One region of the Vibrio nomapromontoriensis genome, then DNA from elsewhere that is predicted to be linked to it. Evidence: predicted binding sites of a transcription regulator. Region 1 holds the regulator's gene; the other holds the start of a gene.
What was found. The regulator PurR, encoded in region 1, represses purine synthesis genes. The targets are predictions, from matches to a motif close to TNANGNAAACGTTTNCNTNA.
Positions count from the first base shown of each region.

Region 1 (7,220 bases):
TCTGCACTTTGCGGCTCTTGAGGTGGCTTTCTTGCTTGAGAAATTCGCCACAGTAAGTTTTTAACGCGTACCAATAACTCTCTTAACTCGAACGGTTTAGTGACGTAGTCATCTGCCCCCATCTCCAAACCAACAATCTTGTCAATACTATCGGTACGTCCGGTCACCAATATAATGCCTATGTCAGATTGGCTGCGTAGCTCTCGAGTTAGCATGAGCCCATCTTCACCTGGCAAATTAATATCGAGCATAACAAGATCGACACTGGATGATTGCAGTACTTGGCGCATCTCTTCACCACTTTCTGCTTCGCTCACCAAATAGCCTTCACTCTCAAAGTAACCAGACAATTTGCTACGTGTAACGACATCATCTTCAACTACTAATACGTGATAACTCATATGCACCGTTTCTTAAATTTGTTATGACCAAGGCCATTCTATTCATAATTAGTCACAATTCTAGCCGACATTAAGGCAATTTGTCGAAAGTCGTGTTTTTTTTGATTCAAGACAAGAACTATTCCTCCTCAACATATGCAACCATACTAAATAGCTTAATAACTAAATGGCACCTCGTTCATTCGAACTCTCCATCATCACATTCATTTATCTTCACAAATTCCTATATTTTTTCACTAATTGCCTTACTGCTGTTCATTTTTATTGGCTAAAATGATAGTAAGACTTTTGGAGAAGATAAAATGCAAGAAATCAAAGCATTTAACGAACAACGTGCAGAAATTTATTGGTGGCTATCCAGCTTATTTGCCAAAGAACTAACAAAAGAAGAGCTAGAGAAGTATCACAGTGTTGAAATCCGCGCTTTCCTCGCTGGGTTGGGGGAGAATGCGTCATTAAGCGCTTCTATCGCCAATTTTATCGACGCACTCAATCGTTTACAAACACGCGAAGATGCTCAACTGGAGCTCTCTGCTGACTTTTGCGATTTGTTCTTGAAAACCGATAAGCATGGCGCACTCCCATACGCATCAATGTATATAGGCAAGTCAGGCTTACTAAATGACACCCCAGCACACGATATGGCGGCGCTCCTCAAACAGCACAATATTGGCGTGTCAGATAACCTAAATGAGCCGGCAGATCACTTAGCGATTGAGTTAGACTTTCTTGGCAACCTCATCATTCGTTCCAATGAACTGGAATCTGATGCGCACATCAATAACGCTTTACTTGAACAAGCTGACTTTATTGAACAACACCTCATGACGTGGTTACCTCAATTTGATCGTCGATGTAAAGAATTTGATGAATTCGGTTTTTATGCAGCTGTTGCACAACTACTCGTTGCATTCTGTCAGCTTGACCTTACATACTTACGCGTAGAGTAGGTAAAGTAGTTAAGCGCCCAGTCCCTAACGCGACAATAATCAGTAAGCCAAATATAAATTTGGCTTTTATAGACAAAATTGTCGGTTCAGACATTGCTAGGGTCTGCCACTAAGACTACAATTCGCCGTTTAAAATGCGAAAGCCAGGCTTTAGTACGATGTGGTTTCCACTTAAATGTACTGATTGGAAACCGCCATTTCACAAAGTGTATTTGTGTCCGGTACGCATTCGTTACAACAAAGCGCTTATTTTTCATAAATAATGCTTCATGATCGCAACGGCTTTTATGCAATTAAAAACACAAAAGCCGTTACTAACAGGATAAAGCTATGGCAACAATTAAAGACGTCGCCCGCCTAGCTGGCGTTTCTACTACCACCGTATCTCACGTCATCAACAAAACGCGTTTTGTTGCCGAGGCCACACAAGAAAAAGTTAATGCTGCAGTCGAAGAGCTCAATTACGCGCCAAGTGCTGTCGCAAGAAGCTTAAAGTGCAACTCTACGAAGACCATTGGTATGCTGGTGACTCAATCCACTAACCTGTTTTTCTCTGAGGTGATTGACGGTGTTGAGAGTTATTGCTATCGACAAGGTTATACCTTGATACTGTGTAATACAGGTGGCGTGTATGAAAAGCAACGCGACTACATTCGCATGTTGGCAGAGAAGCGTGTTGATGGCATTTTAGTCATGTGCTCAGACCTAACTGAAGAGCTTCTCACGATGCTTGACCGTCACTCTGATATCCCTAAAGTCATTATGGACTGGGGCCCAGAAAGTTCGCAAGCAGACAAGATCATCGATAACTCGGAAGAAGGTGGCTACTTAGCGACAAAATACCTTATTGAGAAAGGGCATACAGACATCGCCTGCTTAAGTGGTCATTTAGAAAAAGCTGTTTGCCAAGAACGCATTGTCGGTTATCAACGCGCTTTAACAGAAGCAGGCTTAACGATGAAAGAAGACCGTATTTTTGAAGGTAACTTCGAATGCGATACTGCCGTCATCGCCGCCAATCGCATTGCCGCTATGGAAGACCGACCAAGCGCCGTTTTTTGTTTTAACGATACCATGGCGTTAGGCCTAATGAGTCGCTTACAACAGCTTGGATTAAACGTCCCTGGTGATATATCTGTAATCGGCTACGACAATATCGAGCTGGCTGAGTACTTTTCACCACCATTGACCACCGTTCACCAACCAAAACGTCGTGTTGGTAAGAATGCATTTGAGATTCTACTCGAACGAATCAAAGATAAAGGTCATGACAAACGCATATTCGAGATGCACCCAGAGATAATTGAACGAAGCTCTGTCAAAGACATGACAAAATAATGACAAAGGCGCTCTATTGAGCGCTTTTTTTTGATCTTCTTCCAATAAATTTCAATCTGTATTGTTACTTTGTGCTACTTCACAAGCACAAATACCCCTCTAATTTTTGAAGCAATATCACACTTCAACTAATAACCCATGCATATTAATGGTTTTTTTCTTTATGCTATTTGAGTCACGCACAGGGCAAACCATCTGAAAAGGTGGGACGCAAAGCCTCCGGCCTAAACCACATTTGGTAGGTAGCGGGGTTACCGATGGCAAAGGTGTCAAATCCTGTTATTGACCTAACAAGAAACTGACACCTGTTTGCTATACTCTCGGACCTGATTTTGGTGACACAATCAATAACACCGAGAAAAGATAAGCATGGACAATCCAGTATTAAAAAATTCAATGCAATTGTTCGCTCAACTAGGAAAAGTAAAATCTCGCTCCATGTTCGGTGGATTTGGGATCTTTGTTGACGAAACAATGTTTGCATTAGCAGTGAACAACAAATTACATATCCGAACTAACCCCAAAACAGTCGCGTCTTTTAAGCAATTAGGCTATACGCCTTACGTGTATAAAAAACGTGGATTCCCTGTTGTTACTAAATACTTTGCACTTCCAGAAGATTGTTGGGACGACACTGACGTTATATTGTCATACGCTCGCGCAGCCTTGGATTTTGCCAAAGACGAAAAAGTAAAACAATCCGATACTAAACCTAACCGATTAAAAGATCTGCCGAATCTTCGCCTTGCCACAGAGCGTATGCTTAAAAAAGCGGGCATCGAGTCAGTTAACTCATTACAAGAGCATGGCTCTGTAGAAGCATTCAAAGCGATTCAGAAAACACATTCATCCAGTGTCGGCCTAGAGTTACTATGGGCATTAGAAGGGGCGATTAACGGTACACATTGGTCCGTTATCCCACAAGCGAAACGAGATGAACTCGCTAACCACATCAACTAGTATTGATATACTTATAAAAAAATCAGCTTAAGGCTGATTTTTTTTATAAGTCTTTGAAAGTAAATTTACCCTGCTCCTGTCTTATACTTAAAGATGCATTGTCTACATGGAGTAAGTCATGAGTAAAAAGTTACTGTTAGGGTTGGGCTTCGTTGCTCTTATCCTATTCTTGGGGTCGCAATTCGGTCAGTATTTAACATTAGAAAACGCCAAAGTACAACAAGCTGAGCTCGCCAGTTACATTGACGCCAATTTTGTCACGGCTGCACTCACCTATTTCTTTCTCTACATAGCAATTACAGCATTTTCAGTTCCTGGCGCTGCAGTTGTGACGCTATTAGGCGCTGCATTATTTGGATTTTGGACCAGCCTTTTACTGGTCTCCTTTGCGAGTACCATTGGTGCTACCCTAGCCTTCCTTAGTAGCCGGTTTCTACTGCGAGACTGGGTTCAGCGTCAGTTTGGTGCAAAGCTCACTACAATTAATGATGGTGTCGAAAAAGATGGGGCTTTCTACCTTTTTTCTTTGCGACTCATTCCTGTCTTTCCGTTCTTCTTAATCAACCTACTCATGGGTTTAACGCCTATTCGTGTCTCAAAATACTACTTCGTCAGCCAACTTGGCATGCTACCAGGCACCGCAGTGTATTTGAACGCAGGTACACAACTTGCGAATATTGATAGTTTGTCTGGCATAGTCTCGCCTACTGTTCTTGCTTCGTTTGCTCTACTAGGACTGTTTCCACTTCTTGCTAAATGGGTCATGGCAAAATTGAACAAAACGCCTCAGGTAGAGACTAAATGAAAATTTATGTAGGTAACAACCCGACAGAAACGCATATTATCCAACAACAGCTTAATGCTGAAGGAATTCAATGTGAAGTAAGAGGTGAAGGGGTCTTTGGATTAAGGGGGGAAGTTCCGCTTGACGAAAGTTCACTGCCTTTTATTTGGTTGATGGATCTATCCCAAGAGCCTAAAGCTAAAGCCATCATTGATACATGGCAACTGCAAGCCAATCAAAGCACTGGGGGAGATTGGACTTGCCAACATTGTCATGAACTTAACGAAGCTCAGTTCGGGTCTTGTTGGAATTGCCAGCACCTAGCACCTAGCACCTAGCACCTAGCACCTAGCACGGTGGATTATTAACTGACCGATTGAATAAAGGCAATGGAGTGCTTATTAAACTCGTCTGGCTTTTCAACGTTACAAACATGCCCACAATCCGCGATTTCTAATAAGCGGCTCGATTTATGTTCTGCCACCATCTCTTTAACAGGGTGGATAAACATATAGTCTTTATCCCCCATAAGGTAGAGCGTAGGGATTGGCAGTTCCTTGTCTTTAAAGTAACGATGTAGTGGGTTCACTTCCGTGGTTAAGGTATACCAGCGTTTAAATTCCTTCTGGCATAATTTTTTCGCTTCACGGACAAACAAGTGACGGGACTCTTTTTGACCACGTTGTGGCATCACGATATAAGCAAACAAGCGATATAACCACATATATGGGATGATGTGCTTGCTCCAGTTGCCTATATTGACCAATAACTGAGAACGTGTGTTAAAACGCGTTACAGCGCCTCCTAACACCATAGAACGAACTCGATGGGCCGATAACTCCGCGATATTGCGAACAATAATTGTACCCAGGGACATACCGACAAAATGCGCAGATTGGATTTTGAGATGATCGAGTACTTTTAGTATATCAACCGTTACGCTTTTAAACGTATAACCGCTTGCCATGATCCCTTTGATCAATTGATTCGATTTACCATGACCACGTAAGTCGACAAATAGTAAGTTGAAATGTTCTTTGTAAGCTCGAATTTGTTTAAACCAAATGGACGAGCTTCCCCCTGCGCCATGCACAAACACGACCCACTCTTTACTGGTGGGATGCGGATACGTTTTATGAAAAAGTAGATTCTCAGACATAGGCTCTTAAGAGGGTGATATCAGTGTGCGTTACGTTACCACAATTCTTGTAAATGCAGGTAAAAAGTCCGCACTTTTTCATTCAAAATCATTTCTAAGTGTTAACTTATCATCGATTTTTATCATTAAAAAAGGCGACATAACGTCGCCTTTTACATTTAAGCAATGCTAATAATTAGCCTTGATTCAACGCAATATCATACATTTTACTGTAATCCTTTGCAGACTCAAGCCAACTAAAATCACGCCCCATTGCACGAAGCTGCATCTTATGCATCTCTTCTGGTTGCTGCAAATAGAACAACAGCGCCCTTTGCAGAGTAATCAGCAACGCATCGTGGCAAGGTTCATCGAAACCAAACCCTGTGGCTTCTGACGGGTTATCATCAAAATCAATAACCGTGTCTTTTAGTCCACCCACTTTACGAATAATCGGTAGCGTTCCATAAGCCATGCTGTACAGTTGGTTAAGACCACAAGCTTCGAACTCTGATGGCATCAAAAAGAACTCTGAGCCCGCTTCTACCAAGTGAGCAAAACGGTTGCTGTAGGCCTCAACAAATGCCAGTTTATCTGGATGCGCTAATGCGATATCACGCAGATGAGCAGCAATTTGAGATTCACCCGTTCCGATAATGACCATCTGCACATCATTTTTAAGAAACTTCTCTAAAATTGGCAGAATGTAATGAAAGCCTTTCTGGTGGGTCAAACGACAAACCATCCCGACCATTGGCGTGTCAACTTGAGGTAAGTTGAGTTCTTGCTGCAGCAACCTTTTTGAGGCTAACTTTCCTTGTAACATACTAGAAAGCTTAGCTTCATAACGCTCAGGCAAGAATTCGTCGTTTCGTGGATCCCACTCAGAGTAATCACAACCGTTAACGATACCATGTAGATCTTTCGCGCGGTGCACAAAGTCATCTACTAATCCATGCGAGCCTAACGGCGTTACCAACTCCGCGGCATAGTTCGGACTGACCGCATTGATCTTGTCAGCAAAAGCGATACCCGCTCGCAACATGCTCACCCAACCTTCGCCGTACTGTAAGAACTCCATCCCAGACAAGTTCAGTTCTGGAATGATTTCAAGCTGACTATAAGAAAAAATACCCTTAAAGATAGCGTTGTGTACCGTTAGGACAGATTTTACGTCACGAAAACGCTCATCATCACCGTAGCGAGTTTTAAGCAAAAATGGCACTAAACTGGTATGCCAATCGTTCGCATGAACAACGGCAGGTTTGATACCAAGTTTCGGTAATACATCTAAGCTAGCAGCAGCAAAAAAACCAAATCGCTCGCCGTTGTCAGCATAAGCGCGGTTGTGCTCAGCATACAGTTCAGGTCGGTCGAAGTATTTATCACACTCGATAACGTAAACATCCACACCATCAAGCTCGGTTTTTTTTACTTGATATGCCGTATGCGGCCAATGTTCTAGCTCTGTGGCAAGAACACACTCGTAATCGTGTTTATTCGGTAAGGTTTGGTAGCCAGGTAATGTAATCGCTACCGATTTCCCGAGCTCTTGCAATGCTTTAGGCAGAGCCTTGGCAACATCTGCCAAGCCTCCACTTTTTACAAGTCCTTGAGCTTCTGAAACTGGAAACCATACATCTATGTTT
Region 1 covers NZ_JAKJSS010000020.1:15,185-22,404, reverse strand. The annotation lists gene torR (two-component system response regulator TorR) at 1-401, opposite strand, end outside; gene torD (molecular chaperone TorD) at 704-1,351, shown strand; gene purR (HTH-type transcriptional repressor PurR) at 1,682-2,689, shown strand; cyclic di-GMP riboswitch class I at 2,865-2,948, shown strand; gene L4D05_RS21655 (TfoX/Sxy family DNA transformation protein) at 3,059-3,649, shown strand; gene L4D05_RS21650 (TVP38/TMEM64 family protein) at 3,768-4,454, shown strand; gene L4D05_RS21645 (putative signal transducing protein) at 4,451-4,771, shown strand; gene L4D05_RS21640 (alpha/beta fold hydrolase) at 4,798-5,592, opposite strand; gene glgA (glycogen synthase GlgA) at 5,768-7,220, opposite strand, start outside.

Region 2 (7,220 bases), on a different contig from region 1:
TGGCAGTGCTGCGGCTGCGGCGATTTGTGGCAGCGCTGGTGTGATGGCAAATGGGATCGGTGTGGGTGGCTTACCGGGTATCTTATCCATCCAGCCTCAATATTGGACCATTTATCTCGTGGCTATGCTGGTGGCTATCGTGATTCCTATCATGCTTACGTTATTTATGTATAAGAGAGCCCAGTCTAAAGGCGAGCTTGAACTCGCAAAGGCATAACATTTCAAGGCTCGTATCTGCGAGCCTATTTTTCCTTTTTAAAGTGTAAGTGAGACGGTGATGGGTTTACAGGCTCAGCAACAATGGTGGAAAACCGCCACAATCTATCAAATTTATCCGAAAAGTTTTTGTGATAGTGGTAGCAAAGGTATCGGAGATATTAAGGGGATCACCTCTAAACTCGATTATTTGCAGAACTTGGGGGTCGACGCCATCTGGCTGACGCCGATTTATGCGTCACCAATGGTCGATAATGGTTATGATATTTCTGACTATTACGCGATCAATCCTGACTTCGGTAGCATGGCAGACTTTGATGAACTGCTGGCACAAGCGCATCAACGCGGTATCCGTTTAGTAATGGATATTGTGGTTAATCATACCTCTACCGAGCATCAATGGTTTCAATCTGCTTTAGGAGACAAAAACAGCCCGTATCGAGACTACTACATTTGGAAACCAAACCAAGATGGTTCGCTACCTAATAACTGGCAGTCTAAGTTTGGTGGTTCTGCTTGGAAGCTTGATGAGAAAACCGATGAGTACTTTCTTCACTTGTTTGCGCAAGAACAAGCGGATTTAAACTGGGAGAACCCGGCAGTACGGGAAGAAGTAAAACAAGTTATTGAGTTCTGGGCGAAAAAAGGCGTGGATGGTTTTCGCCTCGATGTCATTAATCTTATTTCTAAGCAACAAACCTTTTTGGACGATGATGAGGGTGATGGGCGACGCTTTTATACCGATGGCCCACGAGTACATGAGTATCTGCAGGAAATTAGTGAAGCGGTATTCCAAAAATATGGCTCTGTGACGGTGGGTGAAATGTCTTCGACAACCCTAGAGCATTGTCAGCAATACAGCGCGCAAGATGGCAAAGAGCTGTCAATGGTGTTTAACTTTCACCACCTTAAAGTCGATTATCCGAATGGAGAAAAGTGGAGTCTTGCTCCTTTCGATTTCATCGAATTAAAGCGAATCTTTAATCACTGGCAAACGGGGCTCAATGGTTGTGGTTGGGGAGCGCTATTTTGGTGTAACCATGACCAACCTCGGGTGGTAAGCCGTCTTGGTGATGACACGCTCTATCGGAATGAGTCGGCAAAAATGCTCGCAGCTTCGATTCATCTGATGCAGGGAACCCCTTATATTTATCAAGGTGAAGAAATCGGTATGACTAACCCAGGTTTTAGCGAGTTATCGCAGTATAGAGATGTGGAAACCCTAACGATGTATCGCGTGATGCAACAAGCTGGGCAGTACAGTCACGATGAAATCATGTCCATCTTGCAACAAAAATCACGAGACAACTCTCGTACGCCGATGCAGTGGGATGAGAGCGCTCAAGCTGGTTTTACCACCGGTGAGTCTTGGATTGGTGTATCAGACAACTACGCAGAGATTAACGCGGCAGCCGCTATAGCAGATGAACAGTCAATTTTTTATTTTTATAAGGATTTGATTGCGCTGCGTAAACAGCTCAAAGTCATCACTGATGGTAGTTATGTCGATCTGTATCCAAAGCATGCACAAGTTCATGGTTACGTGAGAGAGAACCAAGACAGTCGCTTACTTTGTTTGCACAATTATTATGCCCAAGAGACAACCATCACGCTGCCGGAACAATATGTTTCTCAAAGCGGCAAGGTGGTAGTGGGGAATTATTCGCACTCAGAGGCGCTTATTGTGCTCGAAGCAGAGATAACCTTAAAACCGTATCAGACAGTGGCGATTTTATTGAAAAAGTAGCCATGAAACTGTTATGCCATGGGCCATTTTGGCGAAATTCGCGAGATGTCATCAGATAAAAAACGCCCCTTCAAATGGAGGGGCGTTTTCATTTTTACCCGTAGGTGACCACATACCGGGTCGGTTTGTGATTCATCGCTAAGACAATGTTGAGTACCACAGCACCGATAATAGAAACCAAAATAATTGGTGGCGCTACGAAAAAACAAGAGGCCAACAAAATAGTACAGTCGATGGCAAGTTGAGTTTTACCAACAGAGATGCCAAAACGCTCTTGAATGAACAAACACAGTACATTAAAGCCACCAAGACTGGAGCGATGACGGAATAAGATCAACATGCCCAGCCCCATGAGTAACCCACCTGCGATGGCACAGTAGACGGTATTCACATGGTCGACAGACACGACATGATGCATGTTATCGGCAAAAATGGACACGAGCGCACCGGAAATAGCACTGCTCATCGCAAAGCGTTTCCCAAAGCGTCGCCAGGCTAATAAGTAGAATGGCGTATTGGCGGCAAAATAGAGCATACCGAATGAAACCGGTAGAAACTGGCTAAGTAATAACGCAAGACCTGTGGTCCCGCCAGTCAGCAATTGAGCCGATTGCAGGAAGAATATACCTTGGGCCACTACGAAAGTGCCGGTTAAAATGGCTATCCAGTCTTCTTTGCGTGAGTGTTTTTCCATCAAGTTAAAAATCTTCCTATAGTAATTGGCGGCAATAGTATTAAAAAGATGATCTTTTCGATAGCTAGGAGGAGAAATTTACGGTAAACCTATGTAATTCAATTTTTACACACTGTAAAAGGATTTATTGACACTTTAGGTTGTAGATGGGGTTATTTTCTTGCCGTACATGATGCAATCTAACGTTCACTATGAAGAAACTGCATGAAAAAGATCCATTTTTTCCTTTATGACCTAGATCAAATTATGTATTATGCGATTCATCAAACGTGGTGACGAAAACGTTTGCTTTTGGTCATTGTGTGGTTTTTTTGAAACTTTCAGTACAATCTGAGTCAGGAGATACAGATGCTAAAGCGTGATATGAACATCGCTGATTACGATGCGGAACTATTTGCAGCCATTCAAGAAGAAACTCTTCGCCAAGAAGAGCACATTGAGCTTATTGCTTCGGAAAACTACACCAGCCCTCGCGTGATGGAAGCGCAAGGTACTCAATTAACCAATAAGTACGCAGAAGGCTATCCTGGTAAGCGTTACTACGGTGGTTGTGAGTATGTAGATAAAGCGGAAACATTGGCAATCAACCGTGCATGTGAGCTTTTCGGCTGTGAATATGCAAACGTTCAGCCACACTCTGGCTCTCAAGCGAACAGTGCCGTTTATATGGCGCTTCTGAATCCAGGAGATACTGTTTTAGGTATGAGCCTAGCGCACGGTGGTCACTTGACTCACGGTTCTCCAGTGAACTTCTCTGGTAAACACTACAATGTCATTCCTTACGGTATTGATGAAGCGGGTCAAATCAACTACGACGAAATGGAACAGTTGGCTGTTGAGCACAAACCAAAAATGATCATCGGTGGCTTCTCTGCTTACTCTCAAATCGTTGATTGGGCACGTATGCGTGAAATTGCAGACAAAGTTGGCGCGTACTTCTTTGTTGATATGGCACACGTTGCTGGCCTTATCGCCGCTGGTGTTTACCCAACACCGGTACCACATGCTCACGTTGTTACAACAACAACGCATAAAACGCTTGCAGGCCCACGTGGTGGTTTGATTCTTTCAAACGCTGGCGAAGACATGTACAAGAAACTGAACTCAGCAGTTTTCCCTGGTGGTCAGGGTGGTCCTCTGATGCATGTTATCGCGGGTAAAGCGGTAGCGTTTAAAGAAGCAATGGAGCCTGAATTTAAAGCCTACCAACAACGTGTTGTTGATAATGCTAAAGCGATGGTCGCACAATTCCAAGAGCGTGGTTACAAGATTGTATCTAACTCAACAGAGAACCATTTATTCCTTGTTGACCTGATTGATAAAGATATCACAGGTAAAGAAGCCGATGCGGCTTTGGGTTCTGCTAACATTACCGTTAACAAAAACTCAGTACCGAATGACCCACGTAGCCCATTTGTAACCTCTGGTATCCGTATTGGTACGCCAGCGATTACACGTCGTGGTTTCTCTGAAGCTGATGCGAAAGAGTTGGCGAATTGGATGTCAGATGTGCTTGACAATCTTGGCGACGAAGCGGTGATTGCTGCGACAAAAGCGAAGGTTCTGGACATTTGTAAGCGTCTGCCAGTTTACGCGTAAGTGAGCTAAAAGAGCTCTGCTATAACAGGCATTGAAAAAAAACGAGCTTATTAGCTCGTTTTTTTGTGCGTGATGGTTAGCGATTAATGTAAATTTACTTATTAATATTAAGTAACGTGCCAGATTTACACTTGAAGGAGTAGTACTTACGGCTTTCGTTAAATTGCCCTAAGCCTTCACCGTTACAGTAATCAATGTTGATATCTCGCATAATTTCCAGCGTTTTTTCACTGTTCATTGAGAACTTCGCGCCATCTTTACATACTACTCGAACACGACCATCATCGCTGACTGAGTAAAGGTTCACTTCGGTATTACATAACTCGAATGAAGCCTCTAAGTAATTGTCTTGTTGTGAGTTTTGAGCACAACCCGCAATGAGTGTTGCGGCTATGATGGGTAAACCTATTTTAAGCAATTTCATGCGTACATCCTTGAATGGCTGATGTTTTTCTATAAGCCTACCTAAAAATGAAGAAAATGCGAGTACGAGATTGTCATGGTGGTCATTTTTCTTAAAAAAAACACGGATAGTGCAACGCACATCCGTGTTTTTTATGTGGGATACTTTTTACGGCGGTTATTTAATTTCTACGCCTTTTGCTTGTAGATCCGCGTGGTAAGAAGAGCGCACAAAAGGACCACAGGCTGCATGGGTAAAGCCAAGCTCTAGCGCAATTTCTTTAAGCTCATCAAACTCTGACGGTGGCACATAACGCTCAACCGGCAAGTGGTGACGGCTTGGTGCAAGATATTGACCAAGTGTGAGCATAGTGACACCATGGGCACGTAAGTCTTTAAGTACTTGAACAATTTCTTCTTTTGTTTCACCGAGTCCCATCATCACACCAGATTTCGTTGGGACATCTGGGTGCATGGCTTTAAATTTCTCTAGCAGCTGTAGCGACCATTTATAGTTCGCACCAGGTCGCGCTTTACGGTAAAGGCGAGGGGCGGTTTCTAAGTTGTGGTTGAAGACATCGGGTGGGTTGTCTTTTAATGCTTCTAAGGCAACGTCCATACGACCACGGAAATCCGGTACTAAAGTTTCAATACGAATTTCAGGATTCAGTGTTCGGATTTCACGAGTACAGTTAGCAAAGTGTTCAGCACCACCATCACGTAAATCGTCACGGTCAACGGAAGTCACGACCACATATTTGAGTTTCATGTCTTTAATGGTCTGCGCCAATTTTTGCGGCTCATTAGATTCAGGCGCATTGGGGCGACCATGGGCAACATCACAAAATGGGCAGCGGCGAGTACAAATAGCACCAAGGATCATAAAGGTCGCAGTACCATGGTTAAAACACTCGGCGAGGTTTGGACAAGACGCCTCTTCACAGACTGAGTGAAGATTATTTTTACGCATTGCCTTTTTTATGTCTTGAATTCTTTGGCTGTCGGAAGGCAGCTTTATTTTCATCCATTCTGGCTTACGTAGGACTTCTCTTTGTTCCTCCGGCATGTTTTTTACCGGAATCAGTGCCATTTTATCTGCGTCGCGATATTTGACGCCTTTTTCCATTTGTATAGGTTTGCTCATCGTCTTATGCTTCTTCGCTGAATTCTACTTGCTCGTAATCAAGTAATTGTATTAATTCGTTGACCAGCTGTTCTTCGACGCTGGCAACGCTATCAGGACCACCAAGTTGGCTAATTTGGATCATTTCCATACCGGCATAGCCGCAAGGATTAATTCTTAAGAAAGGAGAGAGATCCATATCGACGTTTAAGGCCAATCCGTGAAACGAACAGCCTCTACGAATGCGAAGCCCTAAAGAGCAGATCTTCTTTCCATCGACGTAAACACCAGGAGCATCCGGTCGTGCCGCCGCTTCGATATTATAGGTGTTTAGTGTGTTGATGACGAGATTCTCTATGTGAGTGACGAGATCTCTGACACCTAATTTTTTTCGACGAAGGTTGATAAGAAAGTAAGCGACCAGTTGACCTGGGCCATGATAAGTCACTTGTCCGCCACGGTCACTTTTGACGACTGGGATATCCCCCGTGTTGAGCAAGTGTTCTTCTTTGCCTGCTTGCCCTTGAGTAAAGACAGGGTTGTGCTCTACCAACCAGATTTCGTCACGAGTGTCGTCGTTTCGCTCGTCGGTGAAAGCATGCATTGCTTTCCAGACCGGTTCGTAGTCTTTGCGCCCAAGCTTTCTTACTATTAGCTGATTCTTCACTCGTACCCTCGTCGTCACTTAATAAAGTGTTTGCATTATAAACCTGTTCATTGACTTGAACTACAGCTAAATAGCGAAAATTTAACCAGTTTGTTATGTGGTTTAGTTAAGGTTTTGAAAAATAAAAAGAAAGCAGCCGAAGCTGCTTTCAAAAAAAATTGAATTATTCAAATTTTTACAGAACCATACGAACGATGTCAATTTCACCAAGTTCTTTGTATAGCGTTTCTACCTGCTCAATAGACGTCGCAGTGATGTTAATTGAAACAGCATGGTAGTTGCCCTTAGCGCTAGGCTTAATCGTTGGGCTGTAGTCTCCAGGTGCATGACGCTGGATCACTTCCAACACTTTTTCAGGAAGTTCAGGCTTAGCATAACCCATCACTTTATATGTAAACGAGCAAGGGAACTCTAGTAGGTCTTTGAGTTTTGCATCTGAATTGATGGTTAACATAATGGCGACTCCAAAAAAATCAAATTTGTTGTAACGGTGCGAATAGTAATGTCAAAGGCGACGAAACTCAAGACGAGTTCGTAGCACATAAGCAAGTTGATGACGCTTGAAGTAAAAAGCAACAAAGCCGCATTATGCGGCTTTGTTTTCTATCATCATTTTACGTTGTGGTTAGAAGAAGCTCTTAACCAGTAAAACGATATAGTCCCATAAGCGGCTAAACAAGCTGCCTTCTTGTACATTTTCAAGTGCAAGCAATGGGTACTCGGCAACATCTTCACCATCTAACTGATAGTATAGCTTACCCACAACATCGCC
Region 2 covers NZ_JAKJSS010000006.1:368,926-376,145, forward strand. The annotation lists gene treB (PTS trehalose transporter subunit IIBC) at 1-217, shown strand, start outside; gene treC (alpha,alpha-phosphotrehalase) at 278-1,963, shown strand; gene L4D05_RS01755 (YitT family protein) at 2,058-2,657, opposite strand; gene glyA (serine hydroxymethyltransferase) at 3,006-4,256, shown strand; gene L4D05_RS01765 (hypothetical protein) at 4,351-4,680, opposite strand; gene lipA (lipoyl synthase) at 4,837-5,802, opposite strand; gene lipB (lipoyl(octanoyl) transferase LipB) at 5,807-6,448, opposite strand; gene ybeD (DUF493 family protein YbeD) at 6,624-6,902, opposite strand; gene L4D05_RS01785 (serine hydrolase) at 7,074-7,220, opposite strand, start outside.
Region 2: a site for PurR is predicted at 2,931-2,950, ahead of glyA (serine hydroxymethyltransferase). Genes of this name have one in related genera too.